Regions from separate parts of the Arthrobacter sp. Y3221160 genome, predicted to be linked through region 2. Evidence: predicted binding sites of a transcription regulator. Region 2 holds the regulator's gene; each other region holds the start of a gene.

Region 1 (5,581 bases), on a different contig from region 2:
CCGGCACCGCCGAAACCGAAGCGGCCGAGTTCATGAGCACCTACAAGCTCGGCGTGGTTCCGATCCCGACGAACAAGCCGATGGCCCGCATCGACCAGTCGGACCTGATCTACAAGAACGAAGTCGCCAAGTTCGACGCCGTCGTGAAGGACATCGCCGAGCGCCACGAAAAGGGCCAGCCGGTCCTGGTGGGCACCACCAGCGTGGAGAAGAGCGAGTACCTGTCCAAGCAGTTGGCGAAACAGGGTATCCGGCACGAAGTGCTCAACGCCAAGAACCACGCCCGGGAAGCGGCGATCGTCGCGCAGGCCGGCCGCAAGGGTGCCGTCACGGTGGCCACCAACATGGCCGGCCGCGGTACGGACATCATGCTCGGCGGCAACGCCGAGTTCAACGCGGTGGCCGAATTGGAACGCCGCGGCCTGGACCCCGCCGCGAACCCGGAAGACTACGAGGCCGCCTGGCCCGCCGCCCTGGCAGCGGCGCAGAAAGCCGTGCAGGCCGAGCACGACGAGGTCAAGGAGCTCGGCGGTCTCTACGTGCTGGGCACCGAACGGCATGAGTCGCGGCGCATCGACAACCAGCTCCGCGGCCGCTCGGGGCGCCAGGGCGACCCGGGTGAATCCCGCTTCTACCTCTCCCTGACCGATGACCTGATGCGGCTGTTCAACTCGGGCGCGGCCGAACGCATCATGAACTCCTCCCGCATGCCCGACGACGTGGCGTTGGAGTCCAAGATGGTTTCCAAGGCCATCCAGAACGCCCAGGCACAGGTCGAAGGCCGGAACGCCGAGCAGCGCAAGAACGTGCTGAAGTACGACGACGTGCTCAACCGGCAGCGTGAGGCAATCTACAACGACCGGCGGCGCATCCTGGAAGGCGACGACCTGCACGAGAAGGTCGCGTTCTTCCTTGAGGACGTGGTGACGGCGATGGTCAACGAAGCCACCGCTGAGGGCCATGGCGACGACTGGGACTACGAGCAGCTGTGGACCAACCTCAAGCAGCTCTACCCGATCGAACTGACGATCGACGAGGTGCTGGAGGAAGCCGGCGGGCGCTCGAGGGTCACGGCGGATTTCCTGCGCGCCGAAATTGTCTCCGATGCCAAGGTCGCCTACGCCCAGCGCGAGCAGACGCTCGGCTCCGAGACTATGCGCGAACTGGAGCGGCGCGTGGTGCTCTCGGTGATCGGCAGGAAGTGGCAGGAACACCTCTACGAGATGGATTACCTCAAGGAGGGCATCGGACTGCGGGCCATGGCCCAACGCGATCCGCTGGTCGAATACCAGCGCGAGGGATTCGTGATGTTCCAGGCCATGATGGAGTCCATCCGTGAAGAGAGCATCGGCTATCTCTTCAACCTCGAGGTCCAGGTTCAGCAGCCGGCCGAGGCGACGGTCCCCGGGGTCGCTGACGCCCGGGCGGCGGCGGCGCCGCAGATCACCGCGGCCGGCCTGGAAGCTCCGCAGCGGCCGGCGGCCCTGCAGTTCACGGCGCCCAGTGCATCCGGGGAAGCCGAGACACGGGTCGAACGCCAGGCCCCGGCCAAGGCGGCAGCGCCTGCCAGGGACAAGCGCCCCGCCAAGAGCGGCAAGCGCCGGAAGTAGTTTGGGGCTTCAGCCGATCTCCAGGGCCGTGACCTTCCACAGTCCGCGGATCCACTCCAGCCGCAGCGCCACCGCGCGTATCCGGCGGGTCTCGGCCACCACCAACGACGCTTCATAGGCGCTGTCGGCGGCACGGCACACCCGGGCGGAGCGGACCACGGGGCTGCGGTGCAGCCGCAGCGGTGCCCGGCCATCGGAACGCAGCTGCGCCTGGTGGGCCCTGGCGATGTCCGCCCGGTGCACCAGCTTTTCGTAGCTGGCGGGGTCAAGCCAGCGGGCCAGCTGTTGGACCGGCCGTGTGCCGGAGACGGCCTCCAGGCAGGCCTGCGCCACGGACCGGGCCATCGCCGTGACGTGGAGCAGTTCGGCCTCCGCCTCGGGGTCCCCGCCCACCGGCAGCGGAACGGGACGGGGCACTGCGGCGGGTCCGGCCGTCCCGCGGGTGTCATCCGGTCGCCTGGGCTGCAACCGGATGACGGGCGCAAAGTAGCCGTCCGGCCCGGCCGGTTTGACCCGCCGTACCGTCAGGGGCCGGGGCGCCCCGCTCGCCGGTGCCAGCGTGTCCAGGCGCGCGCCCGCCGCGGCTTCCTTCTCCGGCGTCTGCACGGCCGGGAGGTGTCGCACGTTGTCCATGTCCTGCCCTTCCTTCCACTGGTACTGCCTTGGCTTCCAGCCGCGCCACACAGCACGGCTCCCGTGTGCGTCTCTCGGCCGCTTCCGGAAAGCTTCACTATCCGGGCGGAGGTACGACGAGCGTTTGCCCGGGTTTGATTAGGGAGGGGTCGTGACCGATGAGGGTTTGGTTGGCGGCATACCACTCCGGCCACCGCTCGGCGATTTCCACGTCGGTCGCCAGCGGGCCCAGCTCGGCGGCCGCGAGCTGCCAGAGGGAATCCCCGGCGGTGACGGTAACCAGCCGGGGTGCGTCAGAGGCTTCCCGGGTTGGCGGCTTGACGACGGCGCCCGGGGCCGCGGCCGGCGGAGCGGGCTTCCATGAGGGGTCCACCGGAGGGTTTATCCGACCGGCCAGGCCGTCCGGCTGCCACCGGGGATCCACAACGGCAGCGCTGGACGCGCCGGTCCCGGCCGCGGCTTCGGCCGGACGCGTTGCGGCCGCCGCATGGGCGCCCGCGACCACCACCAGATTGAGGCCGACGACGGCGCCCGCCAAGCGCCGCAGGAACGCGGGACTCCACACGGCCCACCGGGCCGCCAGGCGACTGTGGCCGGTCCTGGCCAGCACCGCGCAGGCCGCCGCTGCCGCCATGCCCAGGAGCAACCAACAGAGCACGGCCGCGCCGGCTCCGATCGACAGGAGCGCCAGCAGGTCCTGATAGTTCTGCGAAGGCCACGTGGCGCCGGTGGCCAGCTCCCTCCCCGCGAGCACCAGCACGGCGGCACAAGCCGTCACCAGCCCTGTGGTTGCCAGATCGGCGGTGGTTCTGAGCATGGGAAGCGCCTCCAGAGAGAAACGTGTTACTGCCGTTTGATGTAGTTTGGTTATGTTTAGTGCTATTTGTTTTCCAATAGTGGCAGCTTCAAACACTTGTTGTAAAGCAGTCGGTTTTCCGTTGACGGTATGTGGTGCAGGTTCCTAGGCTGGCGCCATGCGTTGGGACGCCCTGTTTGCCGATTTGGAGACCCAGCTACACGCCGCAGACCGGCTGGAGTTGGAAGCGGAGGTAAACGAGCGCGCCCGGATCGAGTTGGCCGCGGTGGGTCTGGCCGACCGGCTTCGGGGGCAGCTGGGCAGCAGGTTGCGCGTCCGTGCAGGCACAGACCTCAGGTTCGAGGGGACGCTGGCCCATGTCGGATCAACCTGGTTGGTGCTGTACGAGGGAGTGCGGAGCGTGCTCCTGCCGTTGGCCGCTGTCCAACTGCTCGAAGGAATGGGCCGGCATGCGGTTGCCGACTCGACCGGGGCGCGTCGGCTCGGGCTCGGATCCGCACTGCGCGCCCTTGGCCGCGACCGCGCACCGGTCGCGGTCTACCTGTCGGGCGGCCCCGGCATCCCGGCGGCCGAGGGGGTGGTCGACAGGGTCGGGGCGGACTCCTTCGACCTCGCGGCGGTGCCGTCGGGCGAGGACAGGCGCGCGGCAAATGTCCGGTCGGTCTACACGGTGCCCTTCGCGGCCATTGCGGCCCTCGTGTCGCGCAGCCCGGACTGAATGCTCATTCCGTGGTGGACTTGGCCTCTTCGATCAGCCGCCGCGTCTGGGCATACTTGTCCTGGATGTACTGGTCGAGCATGACCTGCTCGACGCGCCATTGGCCCCGGCCGCCGATCTGGATGGCGGGAAGTTCGCCGCTGCGAACCAGGGCGTACGTCTGCGACGAGGAGATCTGCAACTCCTCCGCCACATCGGACAGGGTGAGGAACCGCGGCATGGGCTGATCCTTCGGAGCGGGGACGGTTTCAGCCATTATGGCACCGTTTGACGTCGTTTGATCCAACTGGACCCGTTGCTTCTGAAAAGTTTTCCCCAGATCCGGCCCGGGTGGCCGCGGCGGTTCCCTTTCCCCTGGGCCACGACCAGAATGGTGCCACCCGCGGCCTCGGGGCCGACTCTCGGAGCGCAGGCTGGCTGTCCCCTGGGGCGCGGGAATAAGGGGGGAAAATTCGTGAGCGCTGCCATCGCAGAAAAAACCGTCGCACAGCGGTTGAAACGCCCGTCGTGGAAAGATCCCCGGTTGCTGGTGGGGCTGCTGCTCGTGGCGGCTTCGGTGGCCGGAGTCGCAGCGCTGGTCAACAGCGCGGATAAGACCACCGGTGTCCTGGCGGCCAGGACGGACATCGCGGTGGGACAACCGATCTCCGCCGCCGACGTGGTCGTCGTCGACGTTCGGCTGGGCGAGGCGGGCAGCCTTTATCTGCCGGCAGCAACGGGGTTGCCGGCAGATGCCGTCGCCACCGCGCTGGTCCGGGGCGGTGAACTGCTGCCGGCTTCCGTGCTGGGCGCCGGCGACGACTTGGACCGGAAACCGATCGGCCTGAGTATCGAGAGCCCGTTGCCCGAGGAGGCCGGTCCCGGTTCCCGGGTCGATGTATGGGTGTCGCTGCCCGACGGACGCAACGGTTTCAAGGAGCCGGAGAGGCTGCTCGAGGCGGCCGAGGTGTCGCAGTTGACGCGCGCCACCACCGCTTTCGGCTCGTCCGGGGCGGAACGGCTGCACGTCCTGGTGGGGGATGACACCCTGCCGGCGCTGCTGCATGCCCTCGCCAACGGGGCACGCATCAACGTGGTACTCAACCCGGCCGGTACTCCATGAGTCTGCCGGTCGTCACGCTGGGAACGGCGGCCGCCGACTTCGTGACCGGCCTGGAACGGCTCCATGGGCCTGTCACCGTGGTCCGGCGCTGCACCGACCTCGCGGAGTTGCTGGCGGCGGCGCAGTCCGGGCTGGCCCGGGCGGCCATCGTGGCGGGCCGGACGAGGGAGCTCGACGGCAGTGTGCTGGAGCGGCTGCACGGCGCCGAGGTGTCCGTGGTGGCGTTGACCGACGACGGCGGGGAACGCCTCCGGCTCGAAGCGCTCGGCATCCGCACGGGTGCCGCAACCGTTGAGCCCGTGGCCCTGGCAGCACTGGTGGCCGAGTCCGTCGCGCAGCTGCGCTCGCTGACGGCGGCCAAAGCGGCAGCAGGAGCCGCTGCGCCGGGAGGGGCGGCGCTGGCCGACCCCGCCCGGGCCCTGCGGCCGCACGACGCTGCAGTTAAACCGCCGGCACCTGCAGGGGCCAAGGGTGAACTCGTCGCGGTGTGGGGTCCGGCCGGGGCGCCGGGACGCACCACCGTGGCGGTCAACCTCGCCGCCGAATACGCCGCCGCCGGCCGGCGGACCCTGCTGATGGATGCGGATACCTACGGGGCCAGCGTCGCCGCGTTCCTTGGCCTGCTCGATGAATCTGCCGCGCTTGCCCACGCCTGCCGGCTGGCGGACCAGGGCGTGCTGGACAGCCCGGCCCTGGAACGG
Region 2 (5,581 bases):
GAGTCGGACGGCGCCGGGTCGAGTCCCAGCTCGGCCAGCCCGTCGACAATGCGGTCCCGCTGCGCCTTGATGTCTTCGACGTTGGCCAGCAGCGCATCGGCGTGTTCCAAGGCGGCCAGGGCCGTTGCCTGCGTGACGGCGGACAGGTGGTAGGGCAGGCGGACCAGGCGCAGCGCATCGGTAATCTGCGGTGCGGCGGCGAGGTACCCGACCCTGGCGCCTGCCAGCGCGAAGGCCTTGCTCATGGTGCGGGAAACGATGAGCCGCTCCCGTCCCGGCAACAGCGTCAGCGCGCTCGGCGTTCCGGCGTGGGCGAACTCGGCGTAGGCCTCGTCCACGATCACGATGGCCTTGGAGGCCTCCCCCGCTTCATACGCCGCCTCCACGACCTCAAGACCCAGGGCGGTGCCCGTCGGGTTGTTCGGGGAGCAAAGAACGACCACGTTTGCCCCGGAGTCGGCCACGGCGGCGGCGGCAGCGTCCGGGGACAACGTGAAGTCTGCCCCCCGCGGAACGGCCACATAATCCGTGTCCGTCCCGCTGGCCAGCAGCGGGTACATGGAATAGGTGGGCGGGAAGCTCAGCAGGGTGCGGCCGGGGCCGCCGAAGGCCTGGAGGATTTGCTGCAGGACCTCGTTCGATCCGTTGGCGGCCCAAATGTTCTCTGCGGTGAGGCCGTGCCCCAAGTAGCGGGCCAGCGCCGTCCTCAACTTCGTGAACTCGCGATCCGGATACCGGTTCAGACCCGCGGCAGCCTCGCTGACGGCCGAGACGATGGCCTGACGGACAGCATCGGGCAGGCCATGGGTGTTTTCGTTGACGTTCAGGAGGACGGGAACCTCCAGCTGGGGCGCACCATAGGGCTCCAGGCCCCGGAGATTTTCCCGCAACGGCAGGCGGTTCAGGCGTTCTAACTGCTCACTCACCGGTCCAGTTTAAGCTTCGGCCCGCCCGGGGCAGGAATCGGGCGGGCCGAAGCAGCTCATATTACGGCTGCCTCAGCGCGCGGACGGGACCAGCAGCTGCTGCCCGGCGTGGACGATGTCCCCCTGCAGGCCGTTCAATTGCGCGATCTCGAAAATGACATCGTGGGGGTTGCGGTCCGGCGCGGACTGCACTGCTATGTCCCACAGTGACTGGCCGCTGCCGACCGTGACGGTCGCCGCCGGCCCCGGCCCCAGCCCCCCGGCGGCGGCCATTGCCGGAGCAGTGAAGAAACCGATCAGGGTCAGGGCTGCGGCCGCGGCGAGCATCAGCGGCAGGCCGATCAGCAACAAACGGCCGCGGCGGGTCAGCCGCAGGCCTGTGCTGGTACGAAGGCCGGCGGGCTGCGGTGCGAGCTGGGCGGACATGGTGCCACCTTTCCGATATTCGATCTATTTCGGCTGGTTTCGATCGTCTTGCAACGGTATTCGAACGTATCTTCGAATACGTCTTCTACAGTTTTAGCACTGGTGATCGAACATTGTCGAGACTCAGTCGAACAAATGTTTGAAATTCGCTACCGCCTCGCCTAGCGTTGTAAGCGTCGGGCGGCAGTAAGAGCAGTGCATCAGCCGCCACCGACAAAACAGTTGAGACAACAGTCCATGTGCGGTTCCGCTACGGCGCCGGCGCAGGGACCACTACGGGGAGACCGGGGCCGGACATGTCGGAAGAGACCACCACCACTGCCGGAGCGAAGCGACGCGGCCGGCCCGTCAAAGTGGGGCGCAGCCTGACGCCGAGGCAGAAGAAGATCCTGGAAACCATCCAGCGCTCCGTCATGTCCCACGGATACCCTCCGTCCATGCGCGAGATCGGTGACACGGTCGGTCTGGCAAGCCTGTCCAGCGTCACGCACCAGTTGGCCCAACTGGAGAAGATGGGCTACATCAGGCGCGACCCCAAGCGTCCCCGTGCCATGGAAATCCTGACCCCGCTGACACTCGAGCACGGGGGTGTGGAAATCGTCGGAGTCGATGAACCGCAACAGCTGCGCAGCTCCAGCGGCGTCGCCGTATCCGAGCTGACCACGTCATCCGACACGGCGATGGTGCCGCTGGTGGGAAGGATCGCAGCGGGCGGGCCGATCCTGGCGGACCAGGCGGTCGAGGACGTCATGCCCCTGCCGCGGCAACTGGTGGGACACGGCGAGTTGTTCATGCTCAGGGTCTCGGGCGATTCCATGATCGATGCGGCCATCTGTGACGGCGACTGGGTCGTGGTCCGCCAGCAGCACACGGCCGAGAACGGCGACATCGTGGCGGCGCTGCTCGACGACGAAGCAACGGTCAAGACCTTCCGGCAGCGCGACGGCCACACCTGGCTGTTGCCGCAGAATACCCAGTACGAACCGATTCTTGGCGACCACGCAACCATCATGGGCAAGGTTGTCTCGGTGATGCGGGCCCTCTGACGCGCCCGGTCTCCCCGGTCCGCGCTGCAGCCACCCCGGGATCCCCTGCCCGCACGGGCGGTCCCCGCGCAGGGCCCCGCTCGCTCCGGAACGGGCGTGCCCCCAACCCGTTCAGGCTGAGGCCGTAGCCAGCCTTTCCAAGACCTGGCGGGCCGTGGCGCCGTCCTTGGTACTCCAGAAGGGCGGCAGGGCGCTGCGGAGGAAACTCCCGTAGCGCGCCGTCGCCAGCCGGGAGTCCAACACGGCCACCACTCCACGGTCGTTTGACGCGCGGATCAGCCTGCCGGCTCCCTGGGCCAGCCGCACGGCCGCATGGGTCGCCGAGACCGTCATGAAACCGTTTCCCCCGGACTGCGCCACGGACCGGGTTCGGGCAGTCGTGAGCGGGTCATCCGGCCGGGGGAACGGAATCCGGTCGATGACCACGAGCCGGCACGCGGAACCGGGAACGTCGACGCCCTGCCAGAGCGTCATGGTGCCGAACAGGCAGGTGTCGGGCTCTTCGGCGAATTGGCGGACCAGCGCGCCCATCGACGATTCGCCCTGGCACAGGATGGTCAGGTCGGTGCGCCCGCGCATCTCGGCCGCGGCTTCTTCTGCCGCACGCCGCGAGGAGAACAGGCCCAGGGCGCCGCCGCGCGAGGCCAGCAGCAGCTCCTCGAGTTCATCGAGCTGTTCCGGGCTGGTGCCCCGGCCCGGCTTCGGCAGATGCGACGCCACGTAGAGCACGCCCTGCCTGGGGTAATCGAAGGGGCTGCCCACGTCCACGCTGGAATAGGCGGGCGCGCCGGCTCCGAGCAGTCCGAGCGACCCGGCGACGGCATCGAAGGTCCCCCCGACCGACAACGTCGCCGATGTCAGCACAACGGTATGGTCGTCGAACAAGCCCTCACGCAGCCGGGACGCCACCGAGAGCGGCGCTATGTTCAACGTTGCCGGCTGGTCGTCATTGGCGGCGTAGTCGCCGGTTTCGCCATAGGTGCTGGGACGGGTCGCCCAGATGACCTCCCGGGAGTCCGGAGCGGACAGCAGCCGTTCGGCCAGTTCCAGCACGGCCGCGAGCCGTGAGCGCGCCATCTGCCGTCCGCCGTCCGCTGCCCCCGCACCCTCGGGCTTGGAGTCGGAGAGCGCCGCGCGGGCCGCTTCCCGTACCTGCGCGAGAACCAGCTCATGCTCCTCGCGGAGGCCGGCCGCCAGCAGGCCGGTGGGCACCGACTGCAGGACGTCCTCCAGCGCGTCGGCGGCGGAGTTCAAAGGCTCCACGCTGATCCCCGTGTGTTTGCGCGCCGTCGAGGCGGCGGTACGCACCATGGCGGCGGAGAGTTGCCCCGCGACGGCGCTGGTGACGCGGTCCTGCAGCTCATGGGCCTCGTCGATGACCACCACGTCATAGTCCGGGAGTACCGCGACGCCCTCGAAGGCGTTGATGGCCAGCATGGCGTGGTTCGTGATCACGATGTCTGCCTCTGCCGCGCGGCCCCGTGCCAGTTCGCTGAAGCACTCGGCGGCCAGGGGACACTTCTGGGCGCCCAGGCACTCCATGGACCCGACGGAGACCTGCCGCCAGGCCCGGTCGCTGACACCGGGCACCAGTTCATCCCGATCCCCGGTGTCGGTCTCCTGCGCCCACTCGCGCAGGCGCACGACTTCCTTGCCCAGCGCGCCCGAGGCGCCGGAAGCCGACGCTGCGCCGGCCGGAGCAGGATGCGGAACCGCGTCCTCGCCGAGGCTGAACAGTGCCGCCGGCGCGTCCTCGTCCGGAAAGCCGCCCGCGAGCTTGTGCAGGCAGAGGTAATTGTTCCTGCCCTTGAGCAAAGCGACGTCCAGCGGCCTGGGCAGCTCGTCGGCGACGGCCTCCAACAGCCGGGGCAGATCCCGCTTGACGATCTGCGATTGCAGCGCCAACGTTGCGGTGGAGACGATCGCCGGCTTCTCCCCCTCCAGCGCCTGGACCATGAGCGGCACCAAGTAGGCCAGCGACTTGCCGGTGCCTGTGCCCGCCTGCACCAGCAGGTGTTGCCGGCGCTCGAAGGCCTCGGCTACTTTCGCCGCCATCTCGTGCTGGCCGGCACGGTGCTGCCCGCCCATCTCCTGTACGGCGACGTCAAGCAGCCGCAGCGCCTCACCGGCGGGAACCTGGAGGTCAGTCATGCCGCAGGAACTGTTCCAGCTCCGATGCCAGGCCCTCGCGCACCATCACGTCGAGCCGCGTGCCGTCCCCGCCATGCTCCATGGAGAGGATCTCGGCGTCTTCGTTGTGCAGGCGGCTAATCACTTCGCCGCGGTCGTAGGGCACCAGCAGCTGCAGCTTCACACTCGGCCGCGGGATCGTCTCGCTGACGAGCCGAAGCAGCTCATCGATGCCCTGCCCGGTCCGCGCCGAGACCACGACGTGCCGCGGTTCACGCTGGCGCAGTCGCTCGACCACGAACGGATCGGCGGCATCGGCCTTGTTCAAGACGACGATTTCCGGAATATGCCGTGCTTCGATTTCGGTCAGCACCTCGCGCACGGCGGCGATCTGGCCCTCCGGGTCGGGATGCGAGACGTCGACGACGTGCAGGATGACGTCGGCGTCGGCAACCTCCTCCAGGGTGGAGCGGAAGGCTTCCACCAGCTGCGTCGGCAACGACCGGACGAACCCTACCGTGTCGGCGAGCGTGTAACCGATACCGTCCGGTGTTTCCGCCCGGCGGACGGTCGGATCCAAGGTGGCGAAGAGCGCGTTCTCGACCAGCACACCCGCATCGGTCAGGCGGTTGAGCAGCGATGACTTGCCGGCATTGGTGTAGCCGGCGATTGCCACCGACGGCACGGCATTGCGGCGGCGGTTGGCGCGCTTGGTTTCCCGTGCGGGCTTCATGCCGGTGATCTCCCGGCGCAGCTTCGCCATCCGGGTACGGATGCGCCGGCGGTCCAGCTCGATCTTCGTCTCACCGGGCCCGCGGGAACCAATGCCGCCGCCGGCCGCCCCCACCCGGCCGCCGGCCTGCCGGGACATGGACTCGCCCCAGCCTCGGAGCCTGGGCAGCAGATACTCAAGCTGGGCCAGCTCTACCTGGGCCTTGCCTTCGCGGCTCTTGGCATGCTGCGCGAAAATATCCAGGATGAGCGCGGTGCGGTCAATGACCTTGACCTTCACGATGTCTTCCAAACCGCGGCGCTGCGACGGCGACAGCTCGC
Region 3 (5,581 bases), on a different contig from region 2:
GGATGGCCTTCACGCTCCGGGAGCCGACGGCGTTGGCAATGGCCTGCGGATCATGTGCCGGATCGATGACGATGACCTCGGTGGCGTCGCCGACGATCCACACATTGTTGTCCACGTCCCAGGTGCCGCCGTCCAGCGAGAACGTGCCCGAGGTGACCAGGTTTTCGATTGCCGCGCTCATGCGACCTCCACCACCGAACGCAGCACCTTGCCCTCGTGCATCTTGTCGAACGCGGCCTCAACCTCGTCGAGCTTGATCCGCTCGGTGACGAAGGCGTCCAGGTCCAGGTTGCCCTGCTTGTAGTGGCTGACCAGCATCGGGAAGTCGCGGGACGGCAGGCAATCGCCGTACCAGGAGGACTTCAGCGAGCCGCCGCGGCCGAACACGTCCAGCAGCGGCAGTTCGATCTTCATGTCCGGCGTGGGGACACCCACCAGGACCACGCGCCCGGCCAGGTCGCGGGCGTAGAACGCCTGCTTGTAGGTTTCCGGACGTCCGACCGCTTCGATCACGACGTCGGCGCCGTTGCCGCCGGTGAGCGCCCGGATGGCCTCCACCGGGTCCTGTTCCTTCGAGTTGATCCCGTGCGTGGCACCCAGCGACTTGGCCAGCTCCACCTTGTTGTCGTCGATGTCGACGGCGATGATCGTGGTGGCGCCGGCCAGCTTGGCACCGGCGATGGCGGCGATGCCTACGCCGCCGCAGCCGATCACGGCCACGGATTCGCCGCGCTTGACCTCGCCGGTGTTGATCGCCGCGCCGATGCCGGCCATGACGCCGCAGCCGAGCAGTCCGACCGCCGCCGGGTCGACGTCGTCGTCCACCTTGGTGCACTGGCCGGCGGCCACCAGGGTCTTCTCGGCAAAGGCACCGATGCCCAGGGCGGGGGAGAGCTCGGTGCCGTCCTCGAGGGCCATCTTCTGGGTGGCGTTGTGCGTGTTGAAGCAGTACTGGGCTTCACCGCGCCGGCAGGCCCGGCACTCGCCGCACACTGCGCGCCAGTTCAGGATGACGCGGTCGCCGGGCTCAAGATCGGTCACGTCGGGGCCGACGGCGCTGACCACGCCGGTGGCTTCGTGGCCGAGCAGGAACGGGAAGTCGTCGTTGATCCCGCCCTGCTTGTAGTGCAGATCGGTATGGCAGACGCCGCAGGTGAGGATGTCCACCAGCGCCTCGCCCGGGCCCGGATCGGGAACCAGGATGGTTTCGATGGAGACCGGAGCATTCTTTTCCAGGGCCACTACTGCCCGAACCTTGTGAACCATGCGGGAGTGATTCCTTCCTAGCGAAGTCTGGCGAGGCCGTCGTCGGCCTTCCTGCCCCATCCTAGGAACAAAAGAGGGGCGCCACAATTTCCAAAACGATTGTTATGGAAACTGCGGCGCCCCGTGGCCCGCGGTCCGGATTCCGCCGGTGGAGCCTGCCGCTGCTAGACGCCCAGGCGTTCCTTGACCAGGGAGAGCGGCGGGTTCGTGGCGCTGCTGCCATCCGGGAAGAGCAGGGTGGGAACCGTCTGGTTTCCGTCGTTGAGCTTCTCGACGAGCTCCGCGGTGCCGGGGACCTCTTCGATATTGATCTCGGTGTAGCCGATGCCCTGCGCATCGAACTGGGTCTTCAGGCGTCGGCAGTACCCGCACCAGGTGGTGGAGAACATGGTGACGGTTCCGGCAGCAGGTGTGTAATCCAAGATGGCTCCTTCTGGTCTGAAAGCTTGTGTACATGTCAACGTCGCACCGGGCGCGGTCATTCCCGGCGCCGGCGGCGGCGGCTGCCGGGCGGGGAGTCCGGCCGGGGTGCGCGGCTGTTTCGGGCCGCTTGCCGGGCTTCCGCCGCGCGGCTGGACCATAATGGAGGCATGTGCGGCAGATACGTCATGGCCCGGAGCACCGGCGACCTGGTGGCTTCCTTCGACGTCGATGAGTCCTACGTCGAAGAGATCCAGCCTTCCTACAACGTGGCTCCGACCGACGAGGTCCCCTTGATCATCGACCGCAAGCAGGCCGACGGCGAGGGAGTGTCCAGGAAACTCATCCTGGCGCGGTGGGGCCTCGTGCCGCCGTGGGCCAAGGACCCCCGCTCCGGCGCCCGCCTGATCAACGCGCGGATGGAGACCGTGACGGAGAAACCCTCGTTCCGCAAGGCGGCGGCCAGGAAGCGCGGATTGCTTGTTGCCGACGGGTATTTCGAATGGCAGAAGACCGAGGACGGCAAGATCCCGACCTACCTGCACGGCGCAGGCGACGAGGCGCTGGCTTTCGCGGCTTTGTTCGAGAACTGGCCCGACCCGGCCCTGCCCGAAGACCACCCGGAGAAGTGGCTGCGCACCTGCACCATCATCACCACCCAGGCGGCCGATGCGCTCGGGCATATCCATGACCGGACACCGCTGATCGTTCCGCCCGGCCTCTATGCGGACTGGCTGGATCCGGAAACAACATCCGAGGCCGACGTGCGGCAGCTGCTGGAGGCCATGCCCGAACCGCATCTTGTCCCGCGGCGGGTCAGTTCGAAGGTCAACAACGTGCGCAACAACGGGCCCGACCTCATCGACGAGGCAGCATGAGCGCCGTCGGGCGGCCCGGAAGCGGGGATCGTTCCCTGAGCGGTGTCCCCGCAGCCATTGTGCGCCGGCCCCGGCTGCCGGAAGCTGGGATGGAGTAGCCGCACCCGCGGCGCCACGGCGGGAACCAGGGGAGGAAGCCAATGTCCGGACGGTACGTGGCCAGTTCGACGGCGACCATTGCGGCGCCGCCGGACCGTGTCTGGTCCGTGATCACGGACCCCGAGGCCATCAGGGGATTCATGTTCGGCACCGACGTGCAGACCGATTGGAGCGTTGGCGGGCCCATCCGTTGGCGGGGCGAGTGGGAGGGCGAGGCGTACGAGGACAAGGGCCAGGTGCTGGAGTTCGAACCCGGACGGCGGCTGGTCGTCACGCATTTCAGCCCGCTGTCCGGCCGGGAGGACGTGCCCGAGAACTACCACCGTCTCGTCTGGACGCTGGAGGAAGTTCCGGGCGGCACGGAGTTCACGCTGTCGCAGGACAACAACGAGACCGCCGAGGCGGCGGAACACTCCAAGCTGATGTGGGACAAGCTGGTCGGCGACGTGAAGTACCTCGCCGAGCACGACGGCTAGGCTCCTTGGCCGCCGCACGGCACGCACCTGGCCGTCCTACCTGCACGGTAGGCCGTGCTGCTGCACTTAGCCGCAGTGCGGCCGCGCGCTGAGCCGACGTCGGCGGGAGGCCCGATTTTGTCAGTGCCCGAACCTAGGCTTGATCTTGGATTCGAATACATATTCGAATAGAATAAGAGGGTCAAGTTCTTCGGCGGGCGTGTTGGCAGGGGCGCTCGCCGGGGATTATGACCCGTTGTCCAGATGAAAGGCGACTGGGACATGGGTGTTTTCAGCGAAGCAGTTGACGTTGTGTGTTCCCCTGCCGGACAGCCGCTCCGGCTGCGCTGGCAGGGCAGGAGCTACCGCATCGTCGCGGAACCGGTGCGTTGGTACGAACGCCGCAAATGGTGGGCGGAGGAACTGCGTGCGGAACGGGGCCGGGGCGCGGGACTGGTGGACCATGAGATCTGGCGGGTGCAGGCGCGGCTGAACGGCCGGTCGCAGATCCGCACCCTGGACCTTTCCCATCAGGTGGATACCGGACGCTGGCGCCTGATCCGCGTCCATGATGCCGTCCGGGAGCTGAGCGCCTGACCGCACCACGGTACCCGCCGGCCTTTCTGTCAGCCCCCGGTTCGCCCCGGCAGTCCGCCGGATGCCGATCCCGAGACCCGACCGTTGTTTGGAATGTCCATGAGCTTTACCCACCTGCACGTATCCACGGCGTACAGTGCCCACTACGGTGTCTCCTGGCCGGAGGAACTGGCCGCAGCGGCCGCTTCCTTCGGTGCCGACGCCTTGGCCTGCACCGACCGGGACGGTCTCTACGGCACGGTCAAGCACCTGAAGGCATGCCTGGCGACGGGGATGGATCCGATAGTCGGCGTGGACCTGGCCGTCCAAGACGGCGGCGGTCGGGACACCGGCCGCGTTGTGGTGCTGGCCCATGGCGGGAACCAGGGCAGCGGTTACCATGCGCTCTGCCGCCTGGTCTCGGAAGCCCACGCCGGCACGGCTGCCCGCGGGCGTTCCGCCAGCCGCCGGACGCCCGGCGTGACGGTGGATCAACTCGCCCGGCATGCGGGCATTCCGGACGGCGGACCGGCCCTGACGGTGCTGGTGGGTCCTTTTTCCGACGTCGGACAGGCGCTGCGCCGCCGTAGCTACGCCGAAGCCCGCCGGCTGGCCGGACGCTGGCGCAGCGGACTGCCGGCCGGGGCGCTCGCAGTGGAAATTGTCTCCCACCTGAGTGCCCCGGGGGAGAATCTCAGTACCGCCCACGCGGTGCGGATGCTTAACCTGGCCGGGGAGTTGAATCTTCCCGCAGTGCTTACCAACGCCGTGCGCTACTGCGAAGAGGACGGCGCCGCCACTGCAGATGTGCTGGACTCGGCGAGGGCGCTGACAGCCTTGTCCAAGCTGCCGGATCTGCAGCCGAGCGCCCAGGGCTGGTTGAAATCCCCCGACCGGATGCAGGCCCTGGCGCGGGAAATCGTGCAGGCAGCCGGCGGCGGAAGCAAGGACGTCATCCGCCTGCTGGCCACGACGGAAGCGGTGGCCGACCGGTGCCGCATGGATCCTTACCGGGACATGGGGTTCAAGCGCCCGGTGGTCCCCGAAGCCTCCGTCATCGGGATCGACGGGGATCCCGTGGCCGAGCTGGTCCAGCGCTGCGAAACCGGCATCGCCGAACGGTTTGGCGGAATGTCCGGACGGGCGGAGAAGGAACTGCGGGACCGGCTGGCCCATGAGCTGGGCATCATCTCGCGGCTGGGCTTCGCCTCCTACTTCCTGACGGTGGCCGAAGTGTCGCGCATGATCACCGGGATGGGCGTGCGCGCCGCGGCCCGGGGATCGGGTGCCTCGAGCCTGGTGAACTATCTGCTCTACATCAGCCACGTGAACCCCCTGGACCACGGGCTGATCTTCGAGCGCTTCCTCTCCCAGGACCGTTCCACCCTGCCGGACATCGACATCGATGTGGAAAGTGCAGAGCGGCACAACGTCTACCAAAAAATCTTCGACCGTTTCGGCAGCCAGCGGGTCACCCTGATGAGCATGCAGAACGGTTACCGTGCCCGCGGGGCGGTCCGCGACGCCGGCTTGGCGCTGGGCCTGCCGGAGGAGGAGATTTCGGGCATCGCCAAACAGCTCTGGCGGTTCTCCGCGCGCCAGTTCCGTGAGGCGATGGCGGAGAAGCCGGAGCTGCGCGCGTTTTCCGCCCAGGTGGAGCAGGACCAGCAACTGGACCTGCTGGTGGATTTGACCGAACGGCTGGACCGGCTGCCCCGGCATATCTCCATGCACCCCTGCGGCGTGATCCTGGGCGACAGCTCGCTGTTGGACCGCACCCCTACCCAGCCAAGCGGGCTGGGTCTGCCGATGAGCCAGTTCGACAAACACGACATGGACCCGATGGGCATGCTCAAGCTGGACGTGCTGGGCGTGCGGATGCAGAGT

Evidence for each region. The regulator LexA, encoded in region 2, represses DNA repair genes until DNA is damaged. The targets are predictions, from matches to a motif close to TCGAACANNTGTTCGA.
Region 1: the regulator LexA is predicted to act here: its motif matches at 3,149-3,164, upstream of AC5RWG_RS04695 (LysM peptidoglycan-binding domain-containing protein).
Region 3: the regulator LexA is predicted to act here: its motif matches at 3,291-3,306, upstream of AC5RWG_RS02405 (DUF6504 family protein).

What each region holds. Positions count from the first base shown of each region.
Region 1 is NZ_JBNHHU010000001.1:1,030,620-1,036,200, reverse strand. It holds gene secA (preprotein translocase subunit SecA) at 1-1,610, shown strand, start outside; gene AC5RWG_RS04700 (Rv3235 family protein) at 1,620-2,243, opposite strand; gene AC5RWG_RS04695 (LysM peptidoglycan-binding domain-containing protein) at 2,341-3,060, opposite strand; gene AC5RWG_RS04690 (hypothetical protein) at 3,218-3,778, shown strand; gene AC5RWG_RS04685 (helix-turn-helix domain-containing protein) at 3,783-3,998, opposite strand; gene AC5RWG_RS04680 (hypothetical protein) at 4,233-4,880, shown strand; gene AC5RWG_RS04675 (CpaE/TadZ family protein) at 4,877-5,581, shown strand, end outside.
Region 2 is NZ_JBNHHU010000002.1:30,513-36,093, forward strand. It holds gene AC5RWG_RS13155 (histidinol-phosphate transaminase) at 1-926, opposite strand, end outside; gene AC5RWG_RS13160 (LysM peptidoglycan-binding domain-containing protein) at 999-1,352, opposite strand; gene lexA (transcriptional repressor LexA) at 1,649-2,398, shown strand; gene AC5RWG_RS13170 (ATP-dependent DNA helicase) at 2,510-4,549, opposite strand; gene hflX (GTPase HflX) at 4,542-5,581, opposite strand, start outside.
Region 3 is NZ_JBNHHU010000001.1:519,932-525,512, reverse strand. It holds gene AC5RWG_RS02430 (MBL fold metallo-hydrolase) at 1-181, opposite strand, end outside; gene AC5RWG_RS02425 (S-(hydroxymethyl)mycothiol dehydrogenase) at 178-1,266, opposite strand; gene AC5RWG_RS02420 (glutaredoxin domain-containing protein) at 1,431-1,688, opposite strand; gene AC5RWG_RS02415 (SOS response-associated peptidase) at 1,857-2,564, shown strand; gene AC5RWG_RS02410 (SRPBCC domain-containing protein) at 2,705-3,139, shown strand; gene AC5RWG_RS02405 (DUF6504 family protein) at 3,401-3,715, shown strand; gene AC5RWG_RS02400 (DNA polymerase III subunit alpha) at 3,815-5,581, shown strand, end outside.